One region of the Streptomyces sirii genome, then DNA from elsewhere that is predicted to be linked to it. Evidence: riboswitches for the same ligand, from Rfam matches in the RefSeq annotation. Region 1 holds a riboswitch; each other region holds the start of a gene.
What was found. A riboswitch is a leader RNA that binds a small molecule or an ion and turns the genes downstream of it on or off. The one in region 1 is predicted to bind cyclic di-AMP.
Positions count from the first base shown of each region.

Region 1 (10,560 bases):
TCCGAGGCGTTCTTGCGGCTGGTCGGCACGCTGCGGCTGCGGGCCACGATGCGTACCGAGCTGGCCCCGCCGCCGTCCCCGGGCGACGACGGCCGGGGCGCGCCGTGATCGTCCGCGCCCCGGCCGCCGGCCGTCTTCCCGCCGTGCTCGGCCGCGCCTCAGACCGCCAGCGAGCGCACGTTGGCGTTCACCCACTCCACGATGGAGGCGGTCGTCGCGCCCGGGGTGAAGATCTCCGCGACGCCCTGCGCCTTGAGCGGGGGGATGTCCGCCTCGGGGATGATGCCGCCGCCGAAGACCTTGATGTCCGCCGCGTCGCGCTCCTGGAGGAGTTCGATGACCTTCGCGAAGAGGGTGTTGTGCGCGCCGGAGAGGATGGACAGCCCGATCGCGTCGGCGTCCTCCTGGATGGCGGTGTCGACGATCTGCTCCGGGGTCTGGTGCAGCCCGGTGTAGATCACCTCCATACCGGCGTCGCGCAGCGCTCGCGCGATGACCTTGGCTCCGCGGTCGTGCCCGTCCAGGCCCGGCTTGGCCACCACCACGCGGATCGGCCCCGACCTGCCTGCCGCGCCCTGGCTCCCCGCTTGCGCCCCGTCCTGCCGAGCCACACTCATCACTGCCTCCAAGCCATGCACGGCACTGTGGTGCCGCCGAGCCGACAATCGATCGCGCGACCGCGATCCGGCGGCCACGAGCGTGAACGAACGTTATCCCCAGCATCGCTTACCCGGCTGTTTCGTGACATCCGGGGAGGGGGAAATCACACGTGGGACACGTTCGCTACGCGCCGCGTTCCGCGTGTCGTCACGCCACGGCCATGTGGTGCGGTGCGCGCGGGCCGGGCGCCCGGGGAGCCGCAGCCGGGCCACCGCGCCACGGGGCGCGCATCAGGGCGAGTACGCCGCATGCTCGTCTTCGCCGCTCACGGCTTCCCGCGAGGGCATACGGGGGACGAAGGCGCCTCCCGCATGCCGTTCGGGAGGTCGGCCATGCAGGTCCTGCCCTTGTTTTCCGCACCCCTTCTGATCGCGCGCGCCGTCCGCGCACCCCTGCGGTGCGCGCGTCTGCTCCCTGCGCGCTCCGCGCGCCTGCTGGCCCGCAGCACGGTCGTGGAGCTGGCGGTCCTCGCCGGCCATCTCCTCCTCTATCCGACCGGCATCCCCCGGGAGCGCCCGGTACCCCGATCCACCGCCGCGGACGCCCCCGTGCTGTTGCCGACCGAGGGCCGGGCCCGTCCGCCGGTCCTGCTGCTGCACGGCTTCATCGACAACCGCTCGGTCTTCGTGCTGCTGCGCCGCTCACTGCTGCGTCACGGCTGGCGCCATGTCGAGGCGCTCAACTACTCCCCGCTGACCTGCGACCTGCGCCGGGCCGCCGAGCTGCTGGGCCGCCATGTGGAGGAGGTGTGCGCGCGGACCGGCCACCGCCGGGTGGACGTGGTGGGCCACAGCCTCGGCGGGCTCATCGCCCGCTATTACGTGCAGCGGCTCGGCGGCGACGCCCGCGTCCGCATGCTCGTCACGCTCGGCACGCCGCACTCCGGCACCCGCGTCGCGCCCCTGATGTCGGCGCACCCGCTCGTCCGGCAGATGCGCCCCGATTCCGAGGTGATGGCGGAGTTGTCGCTTCCGGCGCCGCGTTGCCGGACGCGGTGGGTGGCTTTCTGGAGCGAGGAGGACCAGGTGATGGTGCCGGCCGCGACCGCCAGAATCGATCATCCGGATTTGAGCGCGCAGAATGTGCGCGTCGTGGGGGTCGGACATCTCGCGCTACCGGTCAACGGCGCCGTCGCCGCCGGAATACGTGAGGCGCTGAGCGCCGCCGAGGCGGTCGAGGAGGGGGGCGCGGACGCCGTTTCGGTGGCCTGACCGCTTCCCCCGACGTGACGCGGAGTCGAACACCCGTCGAACGGGGCGCCAAGAAGTCGCATGCGGGCTGCCGAAAGGCGGCCAAATGCCCGGTCTTGCCGAGTCGGGAACCCGTGGAAGATTGTCGCCGTCGTGTACCGCCGGGTACAGTCGCCGCTAATTCTCCTGCTGCCGAGGCGAAAGAGAAGTTGGTGAACGACCGTCACCCATCGGAAGGTCCGCTTCCGACCGGCTCTGCTTCCGACGCCTCGTATGCGCACTATCCCGCCTACGACGCCTACGGGCAGCAGCACTCCGAGGCCGGTTACGGCGACGGCGACCCCCTCTTCGGCTCGCTCCCCGGCTCCTACGACACCGGGACGTACGACACCGGCTCCTATGCGACCGGCGCCTATGGCACCGTCGCCTACGACACCGGGACGCACGGCGGCGGTTCCTACGACACCGGCAGCTACGACACCGGCACGTACGGCGCCGGCGCCTACGGCACGGGCAGCTACGACACCGGCGCGTACGACACGGGGTCCTACCCGACGGCCACGGGCGACGGGTACGCCACCGGCATCTACGACACCGGCGGCTTCGCCTCGACGCAGTGGGACACCGGCGCCTACGAGACCGGCACGGCCGCCGGCTACGACCCGTATGCGCACACCGCGTACGACACCCTGGCGCCGGGCGCGACCGCCTACGCCGCGGCGCACGACTCCGGCACCTACGAGGCGGCCGCCTATGAGGCCACCTCCTACGGGCACGGCGGATACGACACCGGCACCCACGCCACCGGCGCGTACGACACCGGCGCGTACGACACCGGCAGTTATCCGACCGCGGTATCAACCGGGGCATACGAGACAACGGGCGCATATGAGACGGCCGGTGGCTACGACACCATCGGCCGGCAGGCCACCGCGGTCGAGGAGACCGCGGCCTTCGAGGCCTCGGCCTTCGACACCTCCGGCTTCGAGACCGCGAGCTACGAGGCCACGGCGATCTGGCCGGCGGCCGACCCGCAACTGATCGCCGGGATCCCCGCACAGGCCGGTCCGCCGCCGGGCGACACCGACCAGTGGGAGACCGCCACTTGGGAAGCGGGCACACTGCACGACGACCGCTCCGACGATGACGGCGGCTTCGACGACGGCGGCGCCGCCTCCGACGAGGCCGCCGCCGTGGCGGACGCCATGACGCAGGCGATGCCGGTGACCCCCGCGGACCCCGCCCCCGTCGGGCGCCGGGTCACCGGACCGCCGGCCGGGAAGGCCGTCCGCGGCCGGGGCCGGCGACGTCCGGCCAAACGGTCGGCGCTGCTGACCGTCGCCGTTCCGTCCGTCGCCGCCATGGGAGTGTGCGGTGTGGCGGCCGCGTCCGTCGCCGGTATCGGCGGGGACGACAAGAACGACACCACCAACCAGGCCGGGCCGGTCGACCCGGGGGCGGTCAAGCCCTCCGCGGCCAACAAGAAGCTCGACACCCAGCTCGCCGGGCTCAGCGCCGGCGCGGACGACTTCCGCGACCGGGCCAGCCGCACCCAGGAGCGGATCGACCTCAAGGAGCGCCAGGCGCTGGAGCGCAAGCGCAAGGCGGAGGAGGCGGCCCGCAAGGAGGCGATGCGGCCCAAGTTCGTGCTGCCGGTCAGCCAGCACGGGCTGAGCGCGCTCTTCGGCCAGGCCGGGGTGAACTGGATGTCCGTCCACACCGGCATCGACTTCCCGGTCGACTACGGCACCCCGGTCCTGTCCGCCACCGACGGCACCGTCCGCACCCAGTGGAACTCCGCCTACGGGAACATGGCGATCGTGACCTCGCCCGACGGCACGGAGACCTGGTACTGCCATCTGAGCAGCACCAAGATCCGCTCCGGGTCGATCAAGGCCGGCGACCAGATCGCCTATTCGGGCAACTCCGGCAACTCGACGGGACCGCATCTGCACTTCGAGGTGCGGCCCGGCGGAGGCTCGGCGATCGACCCGCTGCCGTGGCTGCGCAGCCACGGGCTCGACCCGAACTGACCCCCGGCGTACCGTTCCTGCAACGTCAGGCGTGCCGTTCCCGCAGCGTCGGGCCGGCGCCCGCTTCCCCGTCCTGCGCCGGCCCCCGTCCCGACCGCCTACAGCTTCTCGACGGGCGCGTACCGCAGCAGCAGCCGCTTGGGCTTCTCGCCGCCGAAGTCGATGGTCGCCTCGGCGTTGTCGCCGCTGCCCTTGACGCCGACGACCGTGCCGAGCCCGAAGCTGTCGTGGGTGACGCGGTCGCCGACGGCCAGCGAGACCACCTCGCGGTCCTTGGTGCGCCGGGTCGCGAAGCCGCTCGGGCCCTTCGAGCGGGCCGACGAGAGCGTGGCGCCGATGCCGCCGCCGAGGCCGCCCGTGCCGCCGCCCCTGGACGAGAGGTTGCCCATGGACGCCGAAGGCGTCGCCGGACCCGTCCGCCGCCACTGCACGTAGTTGTCCGGGATCTCCTCCAGGAACCGGGAGGGCGGGTTGTACGACGGCTGGCCCCAGGCGCTGCGCATCGTCGAGCGGGTGACGTAGAGCCGCTCGCGGGCGCGGGTGATGCCGACATAGGCCAGCCGGCGCTCCTCCTCCAGCTCCTTGGTCTGGCCCAGCGCCCGCATGTGCGGGAAGACGCCGTCCTCCATGCCGGTCAGGAAGACGACCGGGAACTCCAGGCCCTTGGCGGTGTGCAGCGTCATGAGGGTGATCACGCCGCTGCCCTCCTCGTCCTCGTCCGGGATCTGGTCGGAGTCGGCGACCAGCGCGACCTGCTCCAGGAAGTCGGCGAGGGTGCCCGGGCCCGGGGCGGCAGCCCCCGATGTCGCGGCCTCGCCGCGGTCCTGCTCGAACTCCAGGGCCACGGCCGCGAGTTCCTGGAGGTTCTCGATCCGGGTCTCGTCCTGCGGGTCGGTGGAGGCCTGGAGCTCGGCGAGGTAGCCCGTGCGCTCCAGGACGGCTTCCAGGATCGTGGCGGGCCCCGCGCCGGACTCGACGATCGTGCGCAGCTCCTCCATCAGGACGTTGAAGCGCTTGACGGCGTTGGCGGAGCGGGCCGCCATGCCGTACGCCTCGTCGACCCGGCGCAGCGCCTGCGGGAAGGTGATCTTCTCGCGCGAGGACAGGGCGTCGATCATCGCCTCGGCGCGCTCGCCGATACCGCGCTTGGGGACGTTGAGGATGCGGCGCAGCGGGACGGTGTCCTCGGGGTTGGCGAGCACCCGCAGATACGCCAGGACGTCGCGGACCTCCTTGCGCTCGTAGAAGCGCACGCCGCCGACGACCTTGTAGGGCAGACCGACCCGGATGAAGATCTCTTCGAAGACTCGGGACTGGGCGTTGGTGCGGTAGAAGACGGCGACGTCGCCGGCCTTGGCGTCGCCGGCGTCGGTGAGGCGGTCGATCTCGTCGGAGACGAACTGGGCCTCGTCGTGCTCGGTGTCGGCGACATAGCCGGTGATCTCGGGGCCGGCGCCGGCGTCCGTCCAGAGGTTCTTGGGGCGGCGGTTCTCGTTGCGCTCGATGACCGCGTTGGCGGCGGACAGGATCGTCTGGCTGGAGCGGTAGTTCTGCTCCAGCAGGATCGTCGTGGCGTCCGGGTAGTCCTCCTCGAACTGGAGGATGTTGCGGATCGTGGCACCTCGGAAGGCGTAGATCGACTGGTCGGCGTCGCCGACGACGCACAGCTCGGCGGCCGGGATGTCGGCCGTTCCCCGGCCGACCAGCTCGCGCACCAGGGTGTACTGGGCGTGGTTGGTGTCCTGGTACTCGTCGACGAGCACATGGCGGAAGCGGCGGCGGTAGTGCTCGGCGACGTCCGGGAAGGCCTGGAGCAGATTGACCGTCGTCATGATGATGTCGTCGAAGTCCAGGGCGTTGGCCTCGCGCAGCCGCGCCTGATACATCGCATACGCCTCGGCCAGCGACTTCTCGAACCCGTCGGCCGCCGTCTGGGCGAAGGTCTCCTCGTCGATGAGCTCGTTCTTGAGGTTGGAGACCTTCGCGCTGAAGGACTTGGGCGGGAAGCGCTTGGGGTCCAGGTCCAGATCGCGGCAGACCAGCGCCATCAGGCGCTTGGAATCGGCCGCGTCGTAGATCGAGAAGGAGGAGGTGAAGCCGAGCTTCTTGGACTCGCGGCGCAGGATGCGCACGCAGGCGCTGTGGAAGGTGGAGACCCACATGGCGTTGGCGCGCGGGCCGACCAGCTGCTCGACGCGCTCCTTCATCTCGCCCGCGGCCTTGTTGGTGAACGTGATCGCGAGGATCTGGCCGGGGTGGACATGGCGCTCGGCGAGCAGATGCGCGATGCGGTGCGTGAGCACCCTGGTCTTGCCGGATCCGGCGCCCGCGACGATCAGCAGCGGGCCTCCGGCGTGCACGACCGCGGCCTTCTGCTCGTCGTTGAGCCCCTCCAGCAGCGCGGCCGGGTCGACGGGCGGACGGGCGGCGCCGTCGCGGTAGTACGCCTCGGTGTGCAAGGGCGCGTCGAACCTCCCGCCGAAGAGGTCGGCGGGGACCTCCTCCGGGACCGGCTCGTGCTCGTCCTCGGGAGGCGGCGGGTGCTCCTCCTCGCCCTTGGGGCCGAGGTCCGCCAGAAAGCTGTCGTCAAAGAGGCTGCTCATCGCCCACCGAGTCTAGGCCGCCGCACTGACAGCGCGCCGGGGAGTCCACGATTGTCCGTGCCGGGGCAGGTCAGGCGACCGGAGGCGGAACCGCCGGGTGCCGGCCGACTACCCCGAACCCGACATCTGACGCAACACCCCCCGCCGCGCGTTCAGGTCACAAAAAGGTTTCGGGCATATCGAACATCAGCCTTCACAGGAGCCACACGAATTGGCTAACGTCCTCGCTCAGGCAGCCCGCCTCCCCGCGGTCGACAGCTTCCGCACGGGCCGCCGCGCCGAGTCCGGCCCTGCCATCAGGCATCCGGAGCCGGGGACCCACCAGCACCACCGGGGTGAATCGATCCAGCGGCCGTCGTCGGCGGCCGCACGGACCGTAGGGCAAGCCTTCCGTCAGCGACACCGCCCGAACCCGACAGCTAACCCGGTAGGCGGTCCACGGAAGGAGTTGCCGGCCTTGGCGTCCCATCGCAAGCCGCGCACCAGCGTTCTCATCTCGCCCGGTAGCCGGCGTACGGCGGCCGGGCTCACCACCGCCGCGCTCGCCTCGGTCACCCTGCTCTCGCAGTCCGCCGACGCCGCCCCCAGGGCGCCCAGACCCTCGATCGAAGAGGTCAAGAAGAAGGTCGACGACCTCTACCACCAGGCCGAGGTGGCCACCCAGAAGTACAACGCCGCCAAGGAGCGCGCCGAGCACCAGAGCGCCACCGTCGACGGTCTGCTCGACGCCGCCGCCAAGCGCGCGCAGCGGATGAACGAGTCCCGGCGCGAACTGGGCACCTTCGCCTCGGCGCAGTACCGCACCGGCGGCATGAACCCGACGGCGCAGCTGATGCTCGCCAAGGACCCGCAGCAGTTCGTCGACCGCAGCCACCTGATGGAGCGGCTGACCAGCCGGCAGAAGCAGGCGGTCACCGACTACCAGGAGCAGGCGGCGGCCGCGGCGCGGCAGCGGGCCAAGGCCACCAGCAGCCTGGAGCAGCTGCAGCACTCGCAGGCCTCGCTGAAGGAGTCCAAGCAGTCCGTCCAGGGGAAGCTGGCCGAGGCCCGGCAGCTGCTGTCGCGGCTCACCGCACAGGAGAAGGCGCGGCTGGCGGAGCTGGAGCGCCAGAAGGAGGAGGCGGCCCGGCGCAAGGCCGCCGAGGAGGCGCGCCGGCAGCAGGAGGCCGAGCGCCAGCGGCAGCAGGACGGCTCGACGGGCGACTCGACGGGTGGTCAGACCGGCGGCGGCACCAGCGACGGCGGCTCCACCGGGGACTCGTACGCCACCAAGGCGGAGAAGGCCCTGGCGTTCGCCCGCACCCAGATGGGCAAGCCGTACGTCTGGGGCGCCACCGGGCCCAGCTCCTACGACTGCTCGGGGCTGACGCAGGCGGCGTGGAAGGCGGCCGGGGTCGATCTGCCGCGGACGACCTGGGACCAGGTCAAGGTCGGCCAGCGGGTGGCGACCAAGGATCTTCAGCCCGGTGACCTGGTGTTCTTCTACGACGACATCAGCCACGTCGGCATGTACATAGGCGGCGGCAAGATGATCCACGCTCCCAAGCCGGGCGCCTACGTCCGCGAGGAGTCGATCTACTACATGCCGATCTACGGGAGCGTCCGCCCGGCCTGAGGCCGGCCCCGCCTCCCTGTGAGGACCGCTCCTTCCCGAAGCGCCCCAGGGCGCTCGACAAGGCCACCCCCCACGGGTCACCCCCCACACGCCACCGCGCGGCCATCGGCTCCGGATTCCGGAGCACGGTGACCGCGCGGTGTGCCGTAGGGGAGGGGCGCCGCCGTCAGGTCCAGAGCACCGCGATGAAGATGTTGGCGATCGTGAGCCCGCCCACCGCGCCGAACAGCGGCGCGGGGACCTTCTCCTCGTCCCGCTTGACGTAGACCAGCGCCAGGATCACCACCAGGACGGCCATCTTGACGCCGATCTTGATGTTGTTGACCGGGTGGTCCTGGGCCTGGTTGAGGCCGACCAGCACGATGCCGGTGACCAGCATCGTCAGCGCGCCGTGCAGCATGGCCGGCACGAAGCGGGCGGTGCCCGCACCCATCGCCTTCATCTGGGTCAGAAAGCCGCCCAGCAGGGAGGCGATGCCGATGATGTGCAGGCCGACGAAGACATTGATTACTACGTCCATAGTGCTGGATCGTAGCCGCCGTATAGCACGGTCTTTCCGGCAGGGCGTCCGCAATCGCCGCTTCGGTCACGGCAGACCGGTCCCGGTGTGCAGGCGGCGGCGGTGCGGTCAACCGCGCACCCGCCGCGGTCGAAAGCGAGCAATGCCAGCCAACCGGACTCACCCCCGTGACGCTCAGGCTTAGCGTCCTCCTCCAGGCGGCCGACATCCCGCCATCACCGGCCTCCGTGCCGGTGTTCCGTCGGCCGCCCCGCCGAGAGGTGCGGCGGCGGTCGGCTCCCCCGTTGCCGACCGCCGCCGCGCCCTCGGCCCGAAGGGAAGGAAGTGACGGCCACCGTGGCCTCGCACCGCAAGCCCAGGCAGCATCCGCTCGCCGCGCTCACGGGCGGTTCGCGCAGCGCGCGCACCGTCCGTACGGCCGCCACCCTCGCCCTCGCGGGCGCCGCCACCGCCACCGCCTTCGACGGCACCGGCCAGGCGGCCCCCTCCCCCACCCCCGACCAGGTCAAGGACCGGGTCGACGCGCTGTACCAGGAGGCAGAGGTGGCCACACAGAGCTACAACGGCGCCAAGGAAGCCGCCGACACCGCACGCGAGGAGCTGAGCAGACTGCAGGACGAGGCCGCCCGCCGGACCGGGAAGCTGAACACGGCCCGCGCGGAACTGGGCGCCGTGGCCGCGTCCCAGTACCGCGCGGGCGGCATGGACCCGACCGTTTCGCTGCTGCTGTCCGAGGACCCGCAGCGCTATCTGGACGGCGCCGCCGTGCTGGAGCGCGCGGGCAGTCATCAGGCGGCCGCGGTGGCCGGATACGCGCGTCGGCTCGGCAGCGTGCGGCAGGTCCGTCAGCGGGCCGAGGACACCGCGCAGCGGCTGGTGTCCACCGAGGCCGGAGTGAAGAAGCACCGGGTCACCATCGTCCGCAAACTGGACGCCGCCGAGCAGCTGCTGGACCGGCTGACCGCGGAGCAGCGGCGCCGGATGGCGGGCGCGGACGGCTCCCGGGGCGGCGCCCGCGCGGACCGGGGAACGGGCCGCGGTGACGGCCTGCTCGGCGGGATCCCGGCCGGCTCGGCGGCCGCAGCGGCCTCGGCGGCCGCGCTGGCCCCCGACTCCCGGGCGGCGCGCGCCGTTTCCTTCGCCTACTCCGCCCTCGGCAAACCGTACGTCTGGGGCGCCACGGGGCCCTCCGCCTACGACTGCTCGGGCCTGACCCAGGCCGCCTGGGAGTCCGGCGGCGTCTCGCTGCCCCGCACCACCTACACCCAGATCAACTCCGGCCCCCGCATCGACCGCTCCCAACTCGCCCCCGGCGACCTGGTGTTCTTCTACACCGGCATCAGCCATGTGGGCCTGTACATCGGCGACGGCAAGATGATCCACGCGCCCCATCCGGGCGCCCCGGTACGTATCGCGCCGATCGACCAGATGCCGTTCGCGGGGGCCACCCGGCCGGCGTAGGGCCGCCGGGCCGGCGCGGGGACTCCGGTGGAGGGGTCAGGGCTTCAGCTGTGTGCCCAGCCACCGGAAGACCTGCGGCACCTGCTCGCGCCAGACCGCCGTGGTGTGGCCGCCCGCGTTCGCCGAGATCTGCTGCACGGTCACCGTGGTCGGCGGCTTCGCCAGCTGGCGCAGGCCGATGCCCGCCTGGTAGCCGTCGCCCGCGGCGCCCGAGACGTACAGCGCCGTACGGGGCGGCCGGCCGGCGGCGTTCGCGGACTTCAGGATGTGGATCGGGTTCGACGAGATCCGCAGCTGGGGGTCCTTGCCGGCCAGGGAGTCCGGTTCGAGGGCCGGGTCGTTGTAGCCGGACAGGGCGACCGCGGCGCGGTAGCGGTCCGGGTGGGACAGGGCGAGCTTGGTGGCGCAGTGGGCGCCCGCCGAGTAGCCGGCCAGGGCCCAGGAGTCGGGCCTGTCGCCCACCCGGAAGTTGTCGATG
Region 1 covers NZ_CP147982.1:5,579,623-5,590,182, reverse strand. Annotated here, with positions in the region: gene WAB15_RS25310 (DUF5691 domain-containing protein) at 1-108, shown strand, start outside; gene WAB15_RS25305 (cobalamin B12-binding domain-containing protein) at 159-617, opposite strand; gene WAB15_RS25300 (esterase/lipase family protein) at 993-1,871, shown strand; gene WAB15_RS25295 (M23 family metallopeptidase) at 2,063-3,883, shown strand; gene pcrA (DNA helicase PcrA) at 3,982-6,486, opposite strand; cyclic di-AMP (ydaO/yuaA leader) riboswitch at 6,768-6,936, shown strand; gene WAB15_RS25285 (NlpC/P60 family protein) at 6,944-8,101, shown strand; gene WAB15_RS25280 (hypothetical protein) at 8,268-8,621, opposite strand; gene WAB15_RS25275 (NlpC/P60 family protein) at 8,946-10,082, shown strand; gene WAB15_RS25270 (alpha/beta hydrolase) at 10,119-10,560, opposite strand, start outside.

Region 2 (10,560 bases), 1.7 Mb from region 1:
GGGCCATGTCCTCGACCTCGCCGACGGTCTCCGCGCCGGCGAAGCCACCGCCGACGAAGACGAAGGTCAGGGCCTTGCGGCGGACCTCTTCGTCGGTCGTGGAGTCGGCCTTGTCCAGCTGCTCCAGGACGTGGTTGCGCAGGCCGATGGCCTCTTCCACACCCTTCATGCCGATGCCGTTCTCGGCCAGGCCGGGGATCGGGAAGGTGCGGGAGACCGCGCCCATCGCGATGACCAGGTAGTCGAAGGGCAGCTCGTACGCCTCGCCCACCAGCGGGGCGATCGTGGCGACCTTGCGGTCCTGGTCGATGGTGGTGACCCGGCCGGTGAGGACCTCCGCCTTGGGAAGCACGCGTCGCAGCGGGACGACGACATGCCGCGGGGAGATGCTGCCGGCGGCGGCTTCGGGCAGGAAGGGCTGATAGGTCATGTACGACCGCGGGTCGACGACCGTGACGGTCGCCTCGCCGTAGCGCATCTTCTTGAGGATGCGCCGAGCTGCGTACAGGCCTACGTACCCACCGCCTACTACGAGGATCCTGGGACGCTCCGTGGTGCTCATGCATCGAGTATCCACCCCCACATGGGGGGTCGCTCGTGAGCCCCTTCACAAGCAACGAGGGGGTATCTGCTACACTCCGCCGGCTTCGTGACCGACGCCATAGTCCGGACCGGAACCACCGTAGGGCCCAAGGCGTTGGAGACCCCCGTTGATCAGGGCTTGTCGGCCCCCGGCCGGCCGAACCACTCCCTCCGGGAGCGCATCGCTCACGCTCCGGCACCCACGCATCCTCCGGGTCGAAGGGTCTTAGGACCTTCGAATGAGGGTCGGACAAGCAGATTGTTCGCCCAACAGGAGGCTTTTTCATGTGAAGGATTTCACGAACTTTCTTCGCGGCCCCCTCCACGGAACCCTCCGAAGCCCCCCGGAACGCGCTCGGACAAGGGCTCCCGCCCGCTCAAGACGCCGGTCGGCAGAGGCCGTTGCCGACCCCTGCCGCACCTCCGCGGCGCCCCGGCCGGCGACTTCAGCCGGCGATGCTCCAGGCGATGCCGTCGAGGATGTCGTGCTCGCTGACCACGACCTCCTCGGCGCCCGTGCGCTCCATGATCGACAGCAGTACGAGCGCGCCCGCGCCGATCACATCGACCCGGCCCGGGTGCATGACGGGGATGGCCGCCCGCTCGGCGTGGGTGGCCGACAGCAGATGCTCGGTGATCTCGCGAACCTTCGCCAGCGAGATCCGCGCGTGGTGGATGGCCTCGGAGTCGTAGTGGTCCAGGCCCAGCGCGATACCGGCGACGGTGGTGACCGAACCGGCCAGGCCCACCAGCGTGGCGGCCTCGCTCAGCGGGACGGTCCGCTCCGCCCGGTCCAGCGCCGCGGCGATGTCCCCCTTCATGGCGGTGATCTGCCCCGGGGCCGGCGGGTCGGTGATCTCGCCGCCGTGCAGCAGGTGCCGCTCGGTCATCCGCACGCAGCCGACGTCGACGGAGCAGGCGGCGCGGTAGGAACTGCGCGGCGAGGCGTCCTGGGAGTCGCCGAGGACGAACTCGGTCGAGCCGCCGCCGATGTCCACCACCAGGAAGGGCTTGGCCAGGTCCGGGCGACCCGCCAGCTCCTTGGTGGCGCCGTTGAAGGAGAACTCCGCCTCCTGGTCACCGGTGATCACCTCGGGCTCCACACCCAGGATGTCCACGACACCGCGGACGAAGTCCTCGCGGTTCTCCGCGTCCCGGGAGGCGGAGGTGGCCACGAAGCGGACCTGCTGCGCGCCCAGGCTGCCGATCACCGCGGCGTACTCCCGGCAGGCCGCGAAGGTCCGCTCCAGCGCCTCCGGCGCCAGCCGCCCGGTGCGGTCCACGCCCTGGCCCAGCCGGACGATCTGCATCCGGCGGTCGAGGTCCTTCAGCTCGCCCGTCTCCGGGTCCGCGTCCGCGACCAGCAGCCGGATGGAGTTGGTACCGCAGTCGATGGCGGCGACCCGCTTCACTGGGACCCTCCCTTGTCGTCCTCGGCGCAGGGGCTCACGCACGGCCCCTTCTTCCACCACTCCGGCAGCATCGCGATCGCCTCGTCCCCGAGCGGGTTGACGCCGGGACCGGCCGCCAGCGAGTGGCCGACGAGGACGTGCAGGCACTTGACCCGGTCGGGCATGCCGCCCGCGCTCGGGAAGCCCTGGAGCACCTCGATGGCGTCCCGCCGCCGGATGTAGTCCTCGTGGGCCGCGCGGTAGGCGGCGGCCAGCTCCGGGTCGGACGCCAGCCGTTCGGACATCTCCTTCATCACGCCGTCGGCCTCCAGCGTGCCGATCGCGGAGGCCGCACGCGGGCAGGTGAGGTAGTAGAGCGTGGGGAAGGGCGTGCCGTCCTCCAGGCGCGGCGCCGTCTCGACGACGTCCGGCTGGCCGCAGGGGCAACGGTGCGCGATGGCGCGCAGCCCGCGGGGCGGGCGGCCGAGCTGCTCCTTGAAGGCCGCGATGTCCGCGGCGGTGGGCTCGGTGGGCTCGGTCTGGGGCGGAGGGGTTTCCATGTGCGCTTTCGGTGAGGTGGGTGGTGGGGCGGCGGTGCGGACCGCCTGGTGTCGACAGTACGGGCTGCCCCGCGCCGGCGGTACGGCCCGAGGCGCACCCCCTAGCGCTTGTCGGCCGCGTCGACGGCGCTCCACAGATTCTCGTACCAGGGGCGCCGCGCCGCCTGCGGTCCCCTCGGGGCGGCGGCGGAACCGGAGCCGTCCTGGACGAGGTAGCCGGTCTCCCCCGGCATGACGTAGTGCAGTTGCCGGCGGGCCTGCTGGCGTACGTACTCCGGGTCCTGCCACCGGGCCCGCTGCTCGCGCAGCCGGTCCAGCTCGGCACCGGCGTCCTGGGCCTTGCGGCGCTGTTCGGCGATGTCGGAGCGCTGGGAGATGTACTGCCTTATGGGGTACGCGAGGGCGACCACCAGGGAGCACATCACCAGCGCCAGCAGGGCGGCGCGGCCGGTGAGGCGGTTGCGGCGGGGCGGGCGGGCTCGGTAGACGCGGGCGGCGGCCTGCTCGCCGAGCGCCTTGAGTCGGGTCGCGGTCGAGAACCGGTCCGCGGGCACGTCGTCTCCCCTTCACTGACTGACGCCGGACTGCATCAAGCAGGTACGTCCCCGGCAACGGTACGGGACCGTCGCCGGGGACGTACGGAGGTGCTCGGCCGTAACGTCAGCCGATCAGCCGTGACGCGGAGCTCCGCTCCGCGTCAGTTCGCCGGGCGCTGCACCGAATCAGTTCGCGGAGCGCTGTACTGATTCAGTTCGCGGAGCGCTGTACTGAATCAGTTCGCGGAGCGCTGTACTGATTTCAGTTCGCGGAGCGAAACCGCGGGAAGGCGGAGCGGCCGGCGTAGACCGCGGCGTCGTCGAGGATCTCCTCGATGCGCAGCAGCTGGTTGTACTTGGCGACGCGCTCGGAGCGGGCCGGGGCACCGGTCTTGATCTGGCCGCAGTTGGTGGCGACGGCCAGGTCGGCGATGGTGACGTCCTCGGTCTCACCGGAGCGGTGCGACATCATGCACTTGAAGCCGTTGCGCTGGGCCAGCTCGACGGCGTCCAGGGTCTCGGTCAGCGAGCCGATCTGGTTGACCTTCACCAGCAGCGCGTTGGCGGAGCCCTCCTCGATGCCGCGGGCGAGGCGCTCGGGGTTGGTGACGAACAGGTCGTCGCCGACCAGCTGGACCTTGGCGCCGAGCTTGTCGGTGATGACCTTCCAGCCGGCCCAGTCGTCCTCGAACAGCGGGTCCTCGATGGAGACCAGCGGGTAGGCGTCGACCAGCTCCGCGTAGTACTCGGTCATCTCGGCGGCCGAGCGGGACTGGCCCTCGAACTGGTACGTGCCGTCCTTGTAGAACTCGGAGGCGGCGACGTCCAGCGCGAGCGCGATGTCCTGGCCGGGGGTGTAACCGGCCTGCTTGACGGCCTCCAGGATGAGGTCGAGGGCCTCGCGGTTGGAGCCCAGGTTCGGGGCGAAGCCGCCCTCGTCGCCGAGGCCGGTGGACAGGCCGCGCTCCTTGAGAACCTTCTTGAGGGTGTGGTAGACCTCCGCGCCCCAGCGCAGCGCCTCGGAGAAGGACTCCGCGCCGATCGGCGCGATCATGAACTCCTGGATGTCCACGTTGGAGTCGGCGTGCGAGCCGCCGTTGAGGATGTTCATCATCGGCACGGGCAGCACGTGCGCGTTCGGGCCGCCGAGGTAGCGGAACAGCGGGAGGTCGCTGGCCTCGGAGGCGGCGTGCGCGACGGCGAGGGAGACGCCGAGGATGGCGTTGGCGCCGAGCGAGCCCTTGTTGTCGGTGGCGTCCAGGTCGAACATCGCCTGGTCGATCAGCCGCTGCTCGGTCGCGTCGTAGCCGACGAGCTCCGGGCCGATCTGCTCGATGACGGCCAGGACGGCCTTCTCGACGCCCTTGCCGAGGTAGCGGTTCGGGTCGCCGTCGCGGAGCTCGATGGCCTCGAAGGCGCCGGTCGAGGCGCCGGACGGCACGGCGGCACGGCCCGTGCTGCCGTCGTCGAGGCCGACCTCGACCTCGACCGTGGGATTACCTCGCGAGTCGAGAATTTCGCGGGCTACGACGACGTCGATGGACGGCACGTTGTCTCCTTCGTGGGTGTCTGGAGTTCTGCAGCACGAGCCTAACGGCCCGGGGCGCGTGCGCTTGCCCTTGGCCCGCTCCGTGGGACGGAATGACGGAACAAAGAGCCCAAAGGCGCAGTTCACGGGATGTTTCGCCACACTGTTCGCTGAGCGGGTAAAAGCGCGAGACGCAGCTGGTCACGGCGGTGCGGACCGCGGCGCATGGAGAAGCCCCGCCGCGGCGCGCTGGGGGGAGTGGCGCGCCGGACGGGGCGGTCTCACGGAGGAACGGGGCCCGCCGCTTCGGCGGGCGGGAGTCCCGGTGAGCGGACGGCTCAGATGCTGAGCTGCTGACCCGGGAAGATCAGGTTCGGGTTGCCGCCGATGACCGACTTGTTGGCCTCGTAGAGCGACTTCCAGTTGGTGCCGTGGGCCTTGGCTATCTTGGCGAGGGTGTCGCCGGACTTGACGGTGTAGTCGCCGCCGCGCTCGGACTTCTTCGGGGCCGGCTGGGCCTTCTCGGCCTTGGGGGCCGGGGCCTTCTTCACCTCGGGCTTGGCCTCGTCCTGCTTGGGGGCGGACTTGGTGGAGGTGTCGAGGTCGGGGGACGGGCCACCGGAGGTCAGGCCGCCGGCACCGGCGCAGGACCAGGCACCCGGGCCCTGGATGGCGAGGAGCTTCTCGGCGGCGGCGATCTGCTGGGCCTTGGTGGCCAGGTCGGCGCGCGCCGCGTACTGGGTGCCACCGGCGGCGGCCCAGCTGGAGTTGGAGAACTGCAGGCCACCGTAGTAGCCGTTACCGGTGTTGATCGACCAGTTGCCACCGGACTCGCACTGGGCGACCTTGTCCCAGGTGGCGACCGAGGCGGCGGAGGCGGACGTGGCGCCCATCAGCGGGACGGCGACGGCGGCACCGGCGACACCGGCGAGGGTGGCGACGCGGACGGCCTTGGAGGGACGACGGTGCTTGCCCTTGTTGATCAGCATGGTTCGTTCGTTTCCTCACCGACGCCTACGAGGTGAGCTGTCGGGTTCGGGCTGTGAGTCGCCCGGCCGGGCGCGCGTGGCGCACCTGGCTTCACCCCAAGCCGACTGACCCGCTTTCACGGACCGGGCCGGCGCCTACCTTGGTTCCCCCGCTCCTGCCTTCGGCGCTTGCGCGTCAACTACCTCCGACCACCGGCAGGATTCGGCGTGTGATCGAAGGGGCCCGCTTTGGCGAGCGGTCCTGACCGTAAGCAGTAATCCCCTTGGTGTTCAAACCCCACCTTCTGAACCAAGTTGACCGTTTTTGATCACGGGTTGGTCACATATCTGCAGGTGGGACCCGTTATGACGGCGGCGGGCGGATCTGCCCGCCCGCCGCCCAACGAGAGCCTTGTCTCACTTTCCCAAAGGGGACGAATACGGCGAACTAGCCTGCCGCATGCCCGAGATCGAGCCGCTGACCCGGCTGGATCAGGTTCTCGTCGGCCCCGATGACGCCCTCGTTGCGCTCGTAGAGCGCGGGCCAGCCGCCGGGCAGCCGGTGGGCCGCGGCGATGGCTGACAGGCTGTCACCCGGGCGCACGGTGTAGTCGCCGTCCGCCGGGTCCGTGCGGCGCCCGTCGTCGCCGCGCGAGGCGTGCCGGCCGCCGGGCGACCGGTCGCCGCCGTCGTCCTCGCCCGGGTCCGCGTCGCCGCGGTGCTTGCCCTTGCCGGGCGTCTGGCCGGGCGTACCGCTCGGGTCCGTACGGCCGGCGTCGCCGGCGGGGTCGGTGGGGCGGGAGGCGTCGTCGCCCTGGTCGCCGGGGGTGGCGGAGTCGGACGGCTCCGGGGTCTCGGGGGTGTCGCCGCCGTCGGACTCGGACGGCGCCGGCGTCTCCTGGGACGGCTCGTCGCCCGCGTCGTCGCGCGAGTCGTCGGACGATCCGTCGTGGGAGCCGCCCTGGGATCCGTCATGGGACCCCTTGGGCTCGGCCTCGTGGTCGCCCTCGTGAGCCTTGGAGTCGTCCGGGTCGCCGGGGTCATCGGACGAGCCGGTCGACGGGGGCTGGTCCCAGGGCGCCGGGTCGGCGTCTTCGTCGGACGGGTCGGGCCGCGGCGTGCTCGTGCTGCCCGGGTCGACCTTCGGCGCGCGGCCGTCCTTGGTGAGCCCGGCGTTGACGGCGCAGCTCGGCCAGGCGTCCGGGCCGCGGTCGTCGAGGATCGATTCGGCCACGGCTATCTGCTGGGCGCGGCTGGCGAGATCGGGGCGCGAGGCGTAGGCCCCGCCGCCGTAGTCGTCCCACATCTCCTGGGTCAGCTGCAGCCCGCCGTAGAAGCCGTTGCCCGAGGCGGCGCTCCACACCCCGCCGCTCTCGCACTGGGCGACCCGGTCCCAGGTCGCGGTGTCGGCGGCGTGTGCCCCACTGGCGGAGACCAGGGGCAGTGCGAGCCCCGCGCCGGTCACTCCCACCGTGACAAAGATGGCCGGTGCTTGACGGGGGCGACGATGTCGGCCGTTCCCGGAACGCATGCGGATGCCTTTCGCGCGGCGGTTGAGTTGTTCGACGACCGTTCGATTCCCCACCCCATCGGACGTCCGCTTATGCGTGCGCCCGCGTGAACGAATCGTGAATCCTGTCGACCGTCGATCGAAAGGTAGCCGGGGTCACGGGTAGTCACAAGCCGGTGTAGCGCAGATCACGCGGAGGTCACGCTGCTGACGCTGCGTCACCTTCGGCGATACCCCCGGTCAGGACCGTTCGGGCGTGAACTCCACCGGAAGGGACCGCAGTCCGCGCATGATGAGCCCGCCGCGCCAGCGCAGATCATCAGGATCCGTGGCAAACCGGATGTCCGGGAGCCGGGTCAGGAGCGTGGCGAGCGCGGTCTGCCCTTCGAGCCGGGCGAGCGGTGCGCCCAGGCAGTAGTGGATGCCGTGCCCGTATCCCAGATGCTGATTGTCACGTCGGGTCAGATCGAGAACATCGGGTTCGACAAAGCGTGACGGATCACGGTCCGCGGCGGCCAGCACCACCAGTACGGGATCGCCCTCGGCGATCCGCTGCCCGCCGAGCGTCAGCTCCTGCGTCGCGAACCGCCAGGTCGCCAGCTCCACGGGCCCGTCGTAGCGGAGCAACTCCTCGATGCCGGTGGCCAGCAGCTCGGTGTCGCCCGCCACCATCGACTTCTGCAGCAGTTCGCGCTGGGCGGGGTGGCGCAGCAGCGCATAGGTGCCGTTGCCGATGAGGTTGACGGTGGTCTCGAAACCGGCGAAGAGCAGGATGAACGCCATCGCGGCGGCCTCGTTCTCCGTGAGGTGCTCGCCGTGGTCGGAGGCGCGGATCAGACCGGATATCAGGTCCTCGTCCGGCTCCGCCGTCTCCCCCAGGGACGCCCGCTTGCGGTGGATCAGCTCGGCGAGATAGCCGCGCATCTTCTTCACGGACCGGGCGACCCCGCCGCGCGGGCCCCCGCCGTGCCGGATCATCATGCCCGCCCAGTCGCGGAAGTCGTCCTGGTCCTCGCGCGGCACCCCGAGCAGGTCGCAGATCGCGTAGATGGGCAGCGGAAAGGCGAACTCATGGATCAGGTCGGCCTCGCCGCGGTCGGCGAAGCCGTCGATGAGCTGGTCGGCCAGCTCCCGGACGCGGGGGGCGAAGGCCGCGACCCGGCGCGGGGTGAACGCCTTCGACACCAGCCGGCGCAGCCGGGTGTGGTCGGGCGGGTCGATGTTGAGCAGATGCGTCATCAGGTTGGCGCTGCGCTCCCCCGGGATGCCGACCTTGCCCTTGCCGTGCGCGGACTCGCTGTGGTGCACCGGGTTCTTCGACAGCCGGGCGTCGGCGAGCGCCTGCCGCGCCTCGGTGTAACGGGTCACCAGCCAGGCCTCGACACCGCTGGGCAGCTCGGTCCGGTAGACCGGCGCATGGCGGCGCAGCCAGGCGTACGCGGGGTACGGGTCCGCGGCGAACTCCCAGGTGAACAGCTCGGGAGCCGGGCCGGCGGCCCCGGCGGAGGACGTCACGGGGCAGCCCGCGGGTGCCTCGGCCCCGGCGCCGGCCGGCGCGCTCGCGCGGGCGTCGGCCGATGCTTCGGCGGGGGCGGTGGGATCAGGAGTGGCGTCCGGCTCGTCGTGCACCTTCCGACCGTAACCGGTGGGCGCACCACGGCGCGTCCACCCGTCCTACCCCGCCTGCACCCCCAGCCCCGCGAGAAACGCCACGGCCGCCGGCGACGGGCCCAGACCGCTCCACACCACCCGCTCGGTGCGCTCCGGCGCCGGCCGCGCCCGCACGATGTGCAGCCCCGGCAGATCGGCGGCGATCGCCTCCGGGACCATGCCGATGCCCAGCCCGGCCCGCACCAGCTTCGCCAGGAACTCCACCGTGGTGACCTCGAACGCCACCTCCGAGGCGAGCCCCGCGGCCCGGAACGCCTCATCGCGCTGCCGCCGCGCCGCCGAACCCGCCGTGAAGTCCACGAAGGTCTCCCGCGCCAGCCGCGCCAGCGTCGTCCACTCCCGGTCGGCCAGCGGATGCCCCGGCGGCACCACCGCCACCAGCTCACCGCGCGCCAGCTCCCGCTCCCGTACGCCGTCGGTGCGCGCACCGGGCACCAGCCCGACGAAGGCGACGTCCAGCGTCCCCTCCCGCACCTTCTCGATCAGCGGATCGCTCATCTCCATCTGCAGACTGACCCGCACCCGCGGATAGCGGCTGCGAAAGGCGCCCAGCTCACGGGCGAGATCGACGGCCGCGACGGTCGAGATGGCGCCGACCGCCAGCCGGCCGCGCACCTCGCCGGTCGCCGCCGCCACCTCGGCGCGGGCCCGCTCGGCCGCCTCAAGCGCCTGCCGGGCGACCGGGACGAACGCCTCGCCGGCGGTCGTCAGCCGGACGCTGCGGCTGGTGCGGTCGAAGAGCCGGGCACCGAGCTCCTTCTCCAGGCGGGCGATCTGATGGCTGAGCGCGGACTGCACCACATGGCAGCGCTCGGCGGCCCGGGTGAAACCGCCGGTCTCGGCCACCGCGACCACGTACCTCATCTGCTGCAGCTCCATGCCCACCGATCCTAGGCGCATCGATCTCGATTCACGATGGATGAGATGACAACGATGTGTTGGACTCATCGATGGCGGGGCCCCAGGCTGGGAGATGCCCGCCGCCGCAGTGGCCGCGGGCGCATCACGGGGAGGTCGTCCATGGAACCCGAACAGGGACCGGAGCAGCGCCGACTGGGTCGCGGCACCCTGCTGCTGATGTCGGTCGCCACCGGCCTGTCGGTCGCCGGCAACTACTTCGCCCAGCCCCTCCTGGGCACCATCGGCCACGACCTGCACCTCTCCGCCGCCACCGCCGCGCTGGTGGTCACCGTCGCCCAGGTCGGCTACGGCCTCGGCCTGCTGCTGCTCGTCCCCCTCGGCGACCTCCTGGAGCGCCGCCGCCTCGCGGTGACGCTCTGCGCGGCCACGGCCGTGTTCCTGACCGTCACGGCGAGCGCACCGAACGCCGCCCTGCTGCTGACCGGCACCGCCCTCACCGGCCTGACCTCGGTCGCCGCACAGGTCGTCGTGCCGTACGCGGCGACCCTGGCGGCCCCCGCCGAGCGCGGCCGAACCGTCGGCACCGTCATGACCGGACTGCTGCTGGGCATCCTGCTGGCCCGTACGGCCGCCGGGCTGCTCACCGAACTGGGCGGCTGGCGCACCGTCTACTGGGTCAACGCCGCGCTGATGCTGCTGATGGCTCTGCTGCTGCGGCTCCGGCTGCCGGCCCTGCGCACCGCGGCCGGACTGCGCTATCCGGCGCTGTTGCGCTCGACGCTGGCGCTGTTCGCCCAGGAGCCGGTACTCCGGTGGCGGGCCGTACTGGGCGCGCTGACCTTCGCGGGCTTCTCCGTGCTGTGGACCGCGGTGGCGTTCTTGCTGTCCGGCCCGGCGTACGGCTGGCAGGAGTCGGCGATCGGGCTGCTGGGTCTGGTCGGGGCGGCCGGTTC
Region 2 covers NZ_CP147982.1:3,852,918-3,863,477, forward strand. Annotated here, with positions in the region: gene WAB15_RS17160 (NAD(P)/FAD-dependent oxidoreductase) at 1-562, opposite strand, end outside; gene WAB15_RS17165 (exopolyphosphatase) at 1,029-1,994, opposite strand; gene WAB15_RS17170 (DUF501 domain-containing protein) at 1,991-2,533, opposite strand; gene WAB15_RS17175 (septum formation initiator family protein) at 2,635-3,087, opposite strand; gene eno (phosphopyruvate hydratase) at 3,332-4,618, opposite strand; gene WAB15_RS17185 (transglycosylase family protein) at 4,936-5,586, opposite strand; cyclic di-AMP (ydaO/yuaA leader) riboswitch at 5,594-5,804, opposite strand; gene WAB15_RS17190 (transglycosylase family protein) at 6,014-7,036, opposite strand; gene WAB15_RS17195 (cytochrome P450) at 7,316-8,590, opposite strand; gene WAB15_RS17200 (LysR family transcriptional regulator) at 8,750-9,625, opposite strand; gene WAB15_RS17205 (MFS transporter) at 9,767-10,560, shown strand, end outside.
Region 2: linked by a shared signal. The riboswitch ahead of WAB15_RS17185 (transglycosylase family protein) and the one ahead of WAB15_RS25285 (NlpC/P60 family protein) in region 1 are both predicted to bind cyclic di-AMP.

Region 3 (10,560 bases), 1.1 Mb from region 1:
GTTCGGTGACGACCAGACCCTTGCGGCGGGCGGTGACGTTCTCCACCGTTACCGTCGCGCGGATCTTGAACGTGCCGCGGCCCTTCTCGTACGCGTCCCGTACGCCGCCCAGGCCCACGATCCGGCCGCCCGTCGGCAGGTCGGGACCCGGCACGAAGCGCATCAACGTGTCCAGGTCGGCGTTGGGGTGCTTGATCAGGTGGCGGGCCGCGGCGATGACCTCGCCCAGGTTGTGCGGCGGCATGTTCGTGGCCATACCGACCGCGATGCCGGACGAGCCGTTGACGAGGAGGTTCGGGTACGCGGCGGGCAGGGCGACCGGCTCCCGCTCCTGGCCGTCGTAGTTGGGCGCGAAGTCGACGGTGTCCTCGTCGATCGACTCCGTCATAAGGGACGTCGCGGACGCCATCCGGCACTCGGTGTACCGCATGGCCGCGGGCGGGTCGTCGTTGCCCAGCGAGCCGAAGTTGCCGTGGCCGTCCACCAGCGGCACCCGCATCGAGAACGGCTGCGCCATGCGCACCAGGGCGTCGTAGATCGACGCGTCGCCGTGCGGGTGGAGCTTACCCATGACCTCGCCGACGACCCGGGCGCACTTGACGTAGCCGCGGTCGGGGCGCAGGCCCATCTCGTTCATCTGGTAGAGGATGCGGCGGTGCACGGGCTTGAGGCCGTCGCGGGCGTCCGGGAGGGCGCGCGAGTAGATGACCGAATACGCGTACTCGAGGAAGGAACCCTGCATCTCGTCGACGACGTCGATGTCGAGGATCCTCTCCTCGAAGTCGTCCGGCGGCGGGGTCTTCGTGCTGCGGCGGGCCATCGCGGCTGCGGCTCCTTCTGCTGCGTCTACTGCCGTGTCGGGAAGCGACGTCAGGGCGACGTCGGTCAATCAGTCGGGTCAACCAGCTGGGGGATCAACCGGCGAGTATCTCTGAGTCTGACGCGGACCATTGTGGACCGCCCCACTGACAACGCCCACCGCGACTCCCCCTTCGCCTTTGGAGGGCGCCGGGCACGACGCTCGATCGGGGCCGGTCGCACGGGAACTTCGCCAGATGCCGACGCGCTTGCATACAGTGACAGAACTTCCTCGCAAGCGGATCGAAGGGACGTACATGCCCATGGGTCACACGGCCACAGAACAAGCCGGCTCCGGCGGCCTGACAGCGACCGAGCACCGGCTGGCCAACGGCCTGCGCGTGGTGCTCTCCGAAGACCACCTGACCCCGGTCGCAGCGGTGTGCCTGTGGTACGACGTCGGCTCCCGCCACGAGGTCAAGGGCCGTACGGGCCTGGCTCACCTCTTCGAGCACCTGATGTTCCAGGGCTCCGCGCAGGTGAAGGGCAACGGCCACTTCGAGCTGGTGCAGGGCGCCGGCGGCTCGCTCAACGGCACCACGAGCTTCGAGCGCACCAACTACTTCGAGACCATGCCCACCCATGAGCTGGAGCTCGCGCTCTGGCTGGAGGCGGACCGGATGGGCTCGCTGCTGACCGCGCTCGACGACGAGTCCCTGGAGAACCAGCGCGACGTCGTCAAGAACGAGCGCCGCCAGCGCTACGACAACGTCCCCTACGGCACGGCCTTCGAGAAGCTGACGGCCATGGCGTACCCGGAGGGCCACCCGTACCACCACACGCCCATCGGGTCGATGGCCGACCTGGACGCCGCCTCACTGGAGGACGCCCGGGCGTTCTTCCGTACGTACTACGCGCCCAACAACGCCGTGCTGTCGGTCGTCGGCGACATCGACTCCGCGCAGACGCTGGCCTGGATCGAGAAGTACTTCGGTTCGATCCCCTCGCACGACGGTAAGCAGCCGCCCCGGGACGGCACACTGCCCGACGTCATGGGCGGCCAGCTGCGCGAGGTCGTCGAGGAGGACGTGCCCTCCCGCGCCCTGATGGCGGCCTACCGCCTGCCGCACGACGGCACCCGTGAGGCGGACGCCGCCGACCTGGCGCTGACCGTCCTGGGCGGCGGCGAGTCCTCCCGCCTGTACAACCGGCTGGTGCGCCGTGACCGCAGCGCCGTTGCGGCCGGCTTCGGTCTGCTGCGGCTGGCCGGCGCGCCCTCGCTGGGCTGGCTGGACGTGAAGACGTCCGGTGGCGTGGAGGTCCCCGACATCGAGCGCGCCGTCGACGAGGAGCTGGCCCGCTTCGCCGCCGAGGGCCCCACCCCGGAGGAGATGGAGCGCGCGCAGGCCCAGCTGGAGCGCGAATGGCTGGACCGCCTCGCCACGGTCAGCGGCCGCGCCGACGAACTGTGCCGCTTCGCCGTCCTGTTCGGCGACCCGCAGCTCGCGCTGACCGCCGTGCGGCGTGTTCTGGACATCACCCCCGAGGAGGTGCAGGCGGTCGCCAAGGCCCGGCTGCGCCCCGACAACCGCGCCGTGCTGGTCTACGAACCCACCGAGCCGACCGACGCCGCCGACACCGAGGAAGGGGAGGCGGACCAGTGAGCGACGCCACCAACCGCGCAGGGTCCCCCATGAGCACCATGGACTTCCACCCCCAGCCCCGGGGCGGCGCGCCCAAGCCGTGGGCCTTCCCGGCCCCCGACCGCAGCCAACTCCCCAACGGGCTCACGCTGCTGACCAGCCACCGCCCCGGTCAGCAGGTCGTCGCCGTCGAGGTCAACCTCGTCGCGCCGCTGGACGCCGAGCCCGAGGGCCTGGACGGCGTCGCCACGATCATGGCGCGTGCGCTGTCCGAGGGCACCGACAAGTACGACGCCGAGGAGTTCGCCGCCGAGCTGGAGCGCTGCGGCGCCACGCTGGACGCGCACGCCGACCACCCCGGCGTACGGGTCTCCCTGGAGGTCCCGGCCTCCCGGCTGCCCCGCGCGCTCGGCCTGCTCGCCGACGCGCTGCGCGCCCCCGCCTTCCCGGACAGCGAGGTCGAGCGGCTGGTGCGCAACCGCCTCGACGAGATCCCGCACGAGCTCGCGAACCCGGCCCGGCGTGCCGCCATGGCGCTGTCCAAGGAGCTGTTCCCGGCCACCGCGCGCATGTCGCGGCCCCGCCAGGGCACCGAGGAGACCGTGGCCCGCATCGACGCGGCGGCCGTCCGGGCCTTCTACGACGCCCATGTGCGGCCCGCCACGGCCACCGCCGTCGTCGTCGGCGACTTCACCGGTGTCGACCTGGACGCGGCGCTCGCCGAGACCCTCGGCGCCTGGAGCGGCTCGACGGCCGAGCCGCTGAAGGCCGCGCCGATCGCCGCCGACGACACCGGCCGTGTGGTGATCGTGGACCGCCCCGGGGCCGTCCAGACGCAGCTGCTCATCGGCCGGATCGGCGCCGACCGGCACGACCGGGTGTGGCCGGCGCAGGTCCTCGGCACGTACTGCCTGGGCGGCACCCTCACCTCCCGGCTGGACCGTGTGCTGCGGGAGGAGAAGGGCTACACCTACGGGGTGCGCGCCTTCGGCCAGGTACTGCGCTCCACCGCCCCCGGCTCCCCCGAGGGAGCGACGGGCGCCTCCCTGCTCGCCATCAGCGGCTCGGTGGACACCGCCTCCACCGTCCCGGCGCTCCAGGACCTGTGGCAGGTGCTGCGGACCCTCGCGGCGGAGGGGCTGACGGACGAGGAGCGCGATGTCGCCGTCCAGAACCTCGTCGGGGTCGCGCCGCTGAAGTACGAGACCGCGGCGGCCGTCGCGGGCACGCTGGCCGACCAGGTGGAGCAGCAACTCCCGGACGACTTCCAGGCGCAGTTGTACGCCCGCCTCGCGGAGACCGGCACGGTCGAGGCGACCGCGGCGGCGGTCAGCGCCTTCCCGGTGGACCGGCTGGTGACGGTCCTGGTGGGTGACGCGGCCCAGATCGCCGAGCCCGTCAAGGCGCTGGGATTGGGCGAGGTGACGGTCGTCGGCGGCTAGGGCCGAGCCGGAAGGCACGTCCTGGCCGCCCCGTATGACGGCAGATCAGGTCCGACCGGCGGCTCCCGTGGTGCTCCACTGCCACGGGAGCCGCCGTATGTCCGGTTTATGACGACTGGCCGCGACGCTTCTTGTGGCATCCCGCACAAAAAAGCGGTTCTGTTTGGCGATCGAAAGTTGCCCCGATTAGCGTCGGTCCGGCTGTTCGTCACAACTCCGCCACAACAGTGGCACCGGACAGTCATCGCCGAGTCCCCGTACGGCGCGAGCCAGGGGAGCCGGGGACCCACACGTCCCCTGGGGTGAATCGGACCCCTCTCCGGAGGAGCCCGTAGGAGACCTTCCTGCTCCGAACCCGTCAGCTAACCCGGTAGGCGAGAAGGAAGGAAAGGACAAGCCAGTACATGGCGTTCATACGTGCCACCGGGAAGCACCGTCGTGCGAGCCGCACCGCCCGCTCGACCCGCAACATCGCAGGCATAGCCACCCTCGCGGCCTCCGGCGTTGTCGCCTCGGTGGCCTCGCCGGCGCTGGCCGCCACGGACGAGGCGCGTACCCAGGACACCGGTCTGCAGCAGGCCGTCGTCCTCGGTGACGAGCTCGCCAACCGCATCGAGGCCCAGGCCGACGCGCAGCAGGCCGACGCCGAGGCCGCCGCCGCGCGGGCGAAGGCCGAGGCCGTCGCCAAGAAGCAGGCCGAGGAGGCCCAGCGCCGCGCCGAGGCGGCCCGCAAGAAGGCCAAGGCCGAGCGCGAGGCCAAGGAGCGCGCCGCCCGCGAGGCCGAGCGCAAGCGCCTCAACGCCTTCGTCGCCCCGATCGCCGGCTCCTACGTGTCGACCGCCTACAAGGCGTCCAGCAGCCTGTGGTCCTCGGGCAGCCACACCGGCATCGACTTCCACGCCGCCTCCGGGACCTCCGTCCACGCCGTCGGCGCGGGCACCGTCGTCGAGGCCGGCTGGGGCGGCTCGTACGGCAACAACATCGTGATCAAGATGAACGACGGCACGTACACCCAGTACGGCCACCTGTCGTCGATCTCCGTCTCGGTCGGCGAGAGCGTCACCCCGGGCAAGCAGATCGGCCTCTCCGGTGCCACCGGCAACGTCACCGGCCCGCACCTGCACTTCGAGGCCCGCACCACCCCGGACTACGGCTCGGACATCGACCCGATCGCGTATCTGCGCGCGCACGGCGTCAACGTCTGATCCATCGCAGCCGCCTCCGCTTCGCCCGATGCCGCACCGCTTCATCGACTGATGCGCCGCTTCGCCCGACGTCGGATCCGTCCATTGGCCAAAAAATATCCATGGATAACCGGAGTCCGTCGGAAAAGCCGTCCCGGTCGAATAGAGTCACGGAAATGTCGTCAACCGGCGGCGTTTCCCGGGGATTACGGCGGAGGCACGGACGATGCGAGGCCATATTTCCGCGCATGCGGTGTGCACGGCGATTCGCGAGGACATTGTCTCCGGCGCGCTGGCGCCGGGGAGTCGGCTGATCGAGGAGATCCTGGCGGCGCGTTACGGCGTCTCCAGGGTGCCGGTCCGCGAAGCGCTGCGCACCCTGCAGTCGGAGGGCTTTGTCACCACCCGCCACCACGCGGGCGCCTGTGTCGCCGAGCCCACCGAGCAGGAGGCCGCCGACCTGCTGGACATCCGCGCGCTGCTGGAGCCGCTGGGTGCCGCCCGCGCGGCCGCCCGCCGCAGCCCGGCCCACCTGAAGGTGCTGCGCGGCCTGGTGCGGCTCGGACGTGAGCGGGCCCGGCACGGCAACCCCGCGGACCTGCGCCAATTGGACGGCTGGTTCCACGAGACGCTCGCTCAGGCGGCCGGCAGCCCCAGCCTGACCGCGCTGCTGACCCAGCTGCGGCGCAAGATCGAGTGGATGTACGCGGTGGAGCCGCCGACGAGGGCCGGCGAGTCCTGGGACGATCACGGCGCGGTGCTGGACGCGGTGGCCCGGGGGGACGCGGAACGCGCCCGCACCCTGATGGCGGCTCATATCGAGCGTTCGCTTCCGGTGTACCGGCTGCGGCGCCCGGCCAAGGCCGAGGTGAGGGATCCGAAACGGCCCGTCAACACAGCGCGCGCCCGCTCTTAACAAGGGCCCCGTATACAAAGAGGTGGGCAGGGGGAAAGGCGCGCGGGGGAATGGGGTGCGAAGGCCGCGCGGCGGTTTTTCGTATAGCGCCGCTATTCCAGAGCCAGCATTTCGGTCCGCCGTCCGCCCTTATTCGCAATTCCTGTGCTTCCGTGCCGGGCGCCGAGCCGTACGGCCTTTCCGGAGAGCTGATTCAGCGGCGGTGCGGCGCGGTGCCGCGGTGAGGCATTTTCGGGCGGGTTGCCGACGGGGAAATGAATGCGACCGCAGCGAAACGGCCCCGCCGCGGCGACCGGGTTCCGGTCTCCGCGGCGGGGCCGCCGCATGTACAGGGTCCTGGGGGACTCAGACGGTCTCGGGGAGCTCCTCGAGACCCTCGGCGACGAGCTTCGCCAGGCGGTCGAGCGCGGCCTCGGCGCCGTCGGCGTCGGAAGCCAGCACGATCTCCTCGCCGCCCTGGGCGCCCAGGCCCAGGACCGCGAGCATGGAGGCCGCGTTGACGGGGTTGCCATCAGCCTTGGCGATCGTCATCGGGACGCCGGAAGCGGTGGCCGCACGGACGAAGATCGACGCGGGGCGGGCGTGCAGGCCCTCGGCCCAACCGACATTGACGCGGCGCTCAGCCATGGTGTTGCCCTTCAAAGTCGTGACTGTTGTCTAGACCAGTCTCTCACGCTGCCGGGAGTGCTCCGGCAGCCCTGAGTCCTGCCCCGAGCGTACGCGGGAGGGCCGGTTGTCAGTGCCCGGTCGTACTCTGTCCGCATGCAGAAGCCGCCGGATCATGCATACCCGACCCACTGGGAAGCCGATGTGGTGCTGCGTGACGGCGGCACGGCGCGGATCCGCCCCATCACCCCCGATGACGCCGAGCGGCTGGTCTCCTTCTACGAACAGGTCTCGGACGAGTCGAAGTACTACCGCTTCTTCGCCCCCTACCCGCGGTTGTCCGACCGCGATGTGCACCGCTTCACTCACCACGACTACGTCGACCGCGTCGGACTCGCCGCCATGGTCGGCGGTGAGTTCATCGCCACCGTCCGCTACGACCGGATCAACGACCAGGGCCTGCCCGCCAAGGACCCCGAGGACGACCAGGCCGAGGTCGCCTTCCTCGTCCAGGACGCCCATCAGGGGCGGGGAGTGGCCTCCGCCCTCCTGGAGCACATCGCGGCGGTCGCCCGTGAGCGCGGCATCAGGCGGTTCGCCGCCGAGGTGCTGCCCGCCAACTCCAAAATGATCAAGGTCTTCACGGACGCCGGGTACACCCAGAAGCGGACGTTCGAAGACGGCGTGGTCCGGCTGGAGTTCGACCTGGAGCCCACCGAGCAGTCCGTGGCCGTGATGCGCGGCCGCGAGCAGCGCGCCGAAGCCCGCTCCGTGCAGCGGCTGCTGGCCCCCGGCTCGGTCGCCGTCATCGGGACCGGTCGCGCCCCCGGCGGAATCGGCCGCACCGCGCTGCGCAACATCCTCACCTGCGGCTTCACGGGCCGGGTGCACGCCGTCAACCACGCCTTCCCCCAGGACATGCGGCGGCTCGACCCCGAAGGGGTGCCGGCGGTCCGTGCGCTCGGAGAGATCCCCGAGCCGGTCGACCTCGCGGTCATCGCCGTCCCCGCCGACAGCGTCCCCGACGTCATCCGGGACTGCGGCGAACACGGCGTCCAAGGGGTGCTGATCCTGTCCTCCGGCTACGCCGAGTCGGGCCCCGAGGGCAGGGAGCGGCAGCGCGCCCTGCTCCGCCAGGCCCGCTCGTACGGCATGCGGCTCATCGGGCCGAACGCCTTCGGCCTGATCAACACCGCCGCCGACGTCCGGCTCAACGCCTCCCTCGCCCCCCGGATGCCCGGCTCCGGCCACATCGGCCTGTTCACCCAGTCCGGAGCCATCGGCATCGCCCTGCTCAGCGGACTGCACGCGCGCGGCCCCGGCGACGGCGGCATCGCCGGTATCACCGCCTTCGTCTCGGCCGGCAACCGCGCCGACGTCTCGGGCAACGACCTGCTCCAGTACTGGCACGACGACCCGGACACCGATGTCGTGATCCTCTATCTGGAGTCCATCGGCAACCCCCGCAAGTTCGCCCGGCTGGCCCGCCGTACCGCCGCCGTCAAGCCGGTCGTGGTCGCCAAGGGAGCCCGGCACAACGGCACCGCCCCGCTCGGCCACGCCGTACCCACCGTCCGTGTCCCCGACAGCACGGTCGCCGCCCTGATGCGCCAGGCCGGGGTGATCCGCGTCGACACAGTCACCGAGCTGATCGACGCCGGGCTGCTGCTGGCCTCCCAGCCGCTGCCGGCCGGCCCCCGCATCGCCATCCTCGGCAACTCCGAGTCCCTCGCGCTGCTGGCCTACGACGCCTGCCTGACCGAGCGGCTGCGCCCGCTGCGCCCCCGAGTGCTGCCCTCCGCGGCCACACCGGAGGACTTCCGCGGGGCGCTCGCCGAGACGCTCTCGGTCGATGGCTGCGACGCCGTGATCGTCACGGCCATCCCCTGGGTGGGGGAGCAGGACGGCGCCTCCCCGGGCGCCGGCGAGGGCATCGCGCTCGCCGCCGCCCTACGCAGCGCGGCCGCGGCCCATCCGCACAAGACCGTCACGGTCGTCCACCTGGCGATGGACGACCTGGCCGAGACGCTGGCGGCACCGGAGGCACCGGAGGCACCGGAGGCACCAGCGGCACCGGAGGCACCAGCGGCACCGGCGGCGCCCCCCGAGCCCCATGAGCCCCAAGCCTCCGCCGCCCCGGTTGCTGACGGCGCCCAGGCCCCGTCACCGGAATCCGCCCCGGCAGAGCCCCGTCCCGCACCGGCCTCGTCGAACCCACCGGTCCCATCGGTTCCGCCCGCCCCACCGGTCCCACCGTTTCCCCCTGCCGCTCCGCACCGGGGGGTGGCCGCCGCCCGCCCCCCGATCCCTCCCGGCCCGCCGCCGTCCGCCCGCGCCACACCGCCGCCGCCCACCCGCAACCCCGAGACCGCGGCCGCACCCCGCACCGCCCCTCTCCGCATCCCCGCCTACCCCGCCGCCGAGCGCGCCGTACGCTCCCTCGCCGAGGCCGTCCGCTACGCCGCCTGGCGCCGCGAGGCCGCCGAGCCGGGCCGGGTGCCGGAGTACGACGACATCCAGGAGGCGGCGGCCGGCGCCGACATCGACCGCCTCCTCGACCGCCTGGCTCCCGACGTCCCCAGCGGCCGTTCCGTCCCGGTGCCGCCCGAGGACGCCGCCGCCCTGCTCGCCCGCTACGGCATCCACACCCGCCCCGTCCTGCCGGCCCCCGACCCGGACACCGCCGTGCGTGCGGCCGCCCGCCTCGGCTACCCGGTGGCCCTCAAGACCACCGCCCCTCATCTACGCCACCGCTCCGATCTCGGCGGGGTCCGCCTGGACATCGCGAGCAAGTCCGAACTCCGCCGTACCTACGCCGAATTGACCGACTTCCTCGGCTCACCCGAGGAGCTGCGCCCGGTCGTGCAGGCGATGGTGCCGCGCGGTGTCGACACGGTCGTCCGCGCCGCCATCGACCCGGCCGCCGGCGCCGTCCTCTCCTTCGGCCTGGCCGGCGCCCCCTCCCAGCTGCTCGGCGATATCGCCCACCGCCTCATCCCCGCCACCGACAAAGAGGTCGCCGAGCAGATCCGCTCGATCCGCGCCGCCCCGCTGCTGTTCGGCTGGCGGGGCTCCCAGCCCGTCGACACCGCCGCGCTGGCGGAGCTGCTGCTGCGGGTCTCCCGGCTCGTCGACGACCACCCCGAGGTCGTCGGCGTGGACCTCGAACCGGTCGTGGTCGCCCCGCAGGGCCTCTCCGTCCTGGGGGCCGCCGTCCGCCTGGCCCGGCCCCCCGCCACCACCGACCTGGGCCCTCGCCGCCTGCCCGCGTACTGAGCGGCCCCTCGCCCCCCACTGGGCCCGTGGCGCCCGGCAGGCCCCGTAGGATGGACCCCATGGCGAAGACCGGTACGACGACCCAGGGGCTGCGCGCGGCGATCGAGCGCAGTGGCTACTACCCGACGCTCGTGGCCGAGGCGGTGCAGGCAGCAGTCGGCAGTGAGCCGGTGGTGTCGTACCTCGTCCATCAGGAGACGACCTTCGACGCCAACGAGGTCCGCCGCCATGTCACGGTCCTGGTCCTGACCGGCACCCGCTTCATCGTCAGCCACACCGACGAGCAGGCCGCCGACGCCACCTCCCCCTCGCCGTACGCCACCACGTCCACCGAGTCCGTCAAGCTGGGCCGGATCTCCTCCGTGGTGCTCAGCCGCGTGGTCGCCAACCCCGAGTCCTACACCCCGGGCCAGCTGCCCCGCGAGGTCGTGCTGACCATCGGCTGGGGTGCCGTCGCGCGCCTGGACCTGGAGCCCGCGGCCTGCGGCGACCCCAACTGCGAGGCGGACCACGGCTACACCGGCTCCTCCACCGCCGACGACCTCTCGCTGCGGGTCAGCGAGGCCGGCGACGGTCCGGACTCGGTCCGTGAGACGCTCGCCTTCGCCCAGGCGCTCTCCGAGGCCACCGCGGCCACCACGAACCCGCGCTGATGGTCGACATCGCCCCCGTCTGGCCGGAACCCGAACCGCTCG
Region 3 covers NZ_CP147982.1:6,698,356-6,708,915, forward strand. Annotated here, with positions in the region: gene WAB15_RS30175 (DNA topoisomerase (ATP-hydrolyzing) subunit A) at 1-820, opposite strand, end outside; gene WAB15_RS30180 (M16 family metallopeptidase) at 1,122-2,462, shown strand; gene WAB15_RS30185 (M16 family metallopeptidase) at 2,501-3,883, shown strand; cyclic di-AMP (ydaO/yuaA leader) riboswitch at 4,119-4,275, shown strand; gene WAB15_RS30190 (M23 family metallopeptidase) at 4,288-5,088, shown strand; gene WAB15_RS30195 (GntR family transcriptional regulator) at 5,294-5,983, shown strand; gene WAB15_RS30200 (HPr family phosphocarrier protein) at 6,329-6,610, opposite strand; gene WAB15_RS30205 (GNAT family N-acetyltransferase) at 6,746-9,865, shown strand; gene WAB15_RS30210 (DUF5998 family protein) at 9,925-10,518, shown strand; gene WAB15_RS30215 (alkaline phosphatase family protein) at 10,518-10,560, shown strand, end outside.
Region 3: linked by a shared signal. The riboswitch ahead of WAB15_RS30190 (M23 family metallopeptidase) and the one ahead of WAB15_RS25285 (NlpC/P60 family protein) in region 1 are both predicted to bind cyclic di-AMP.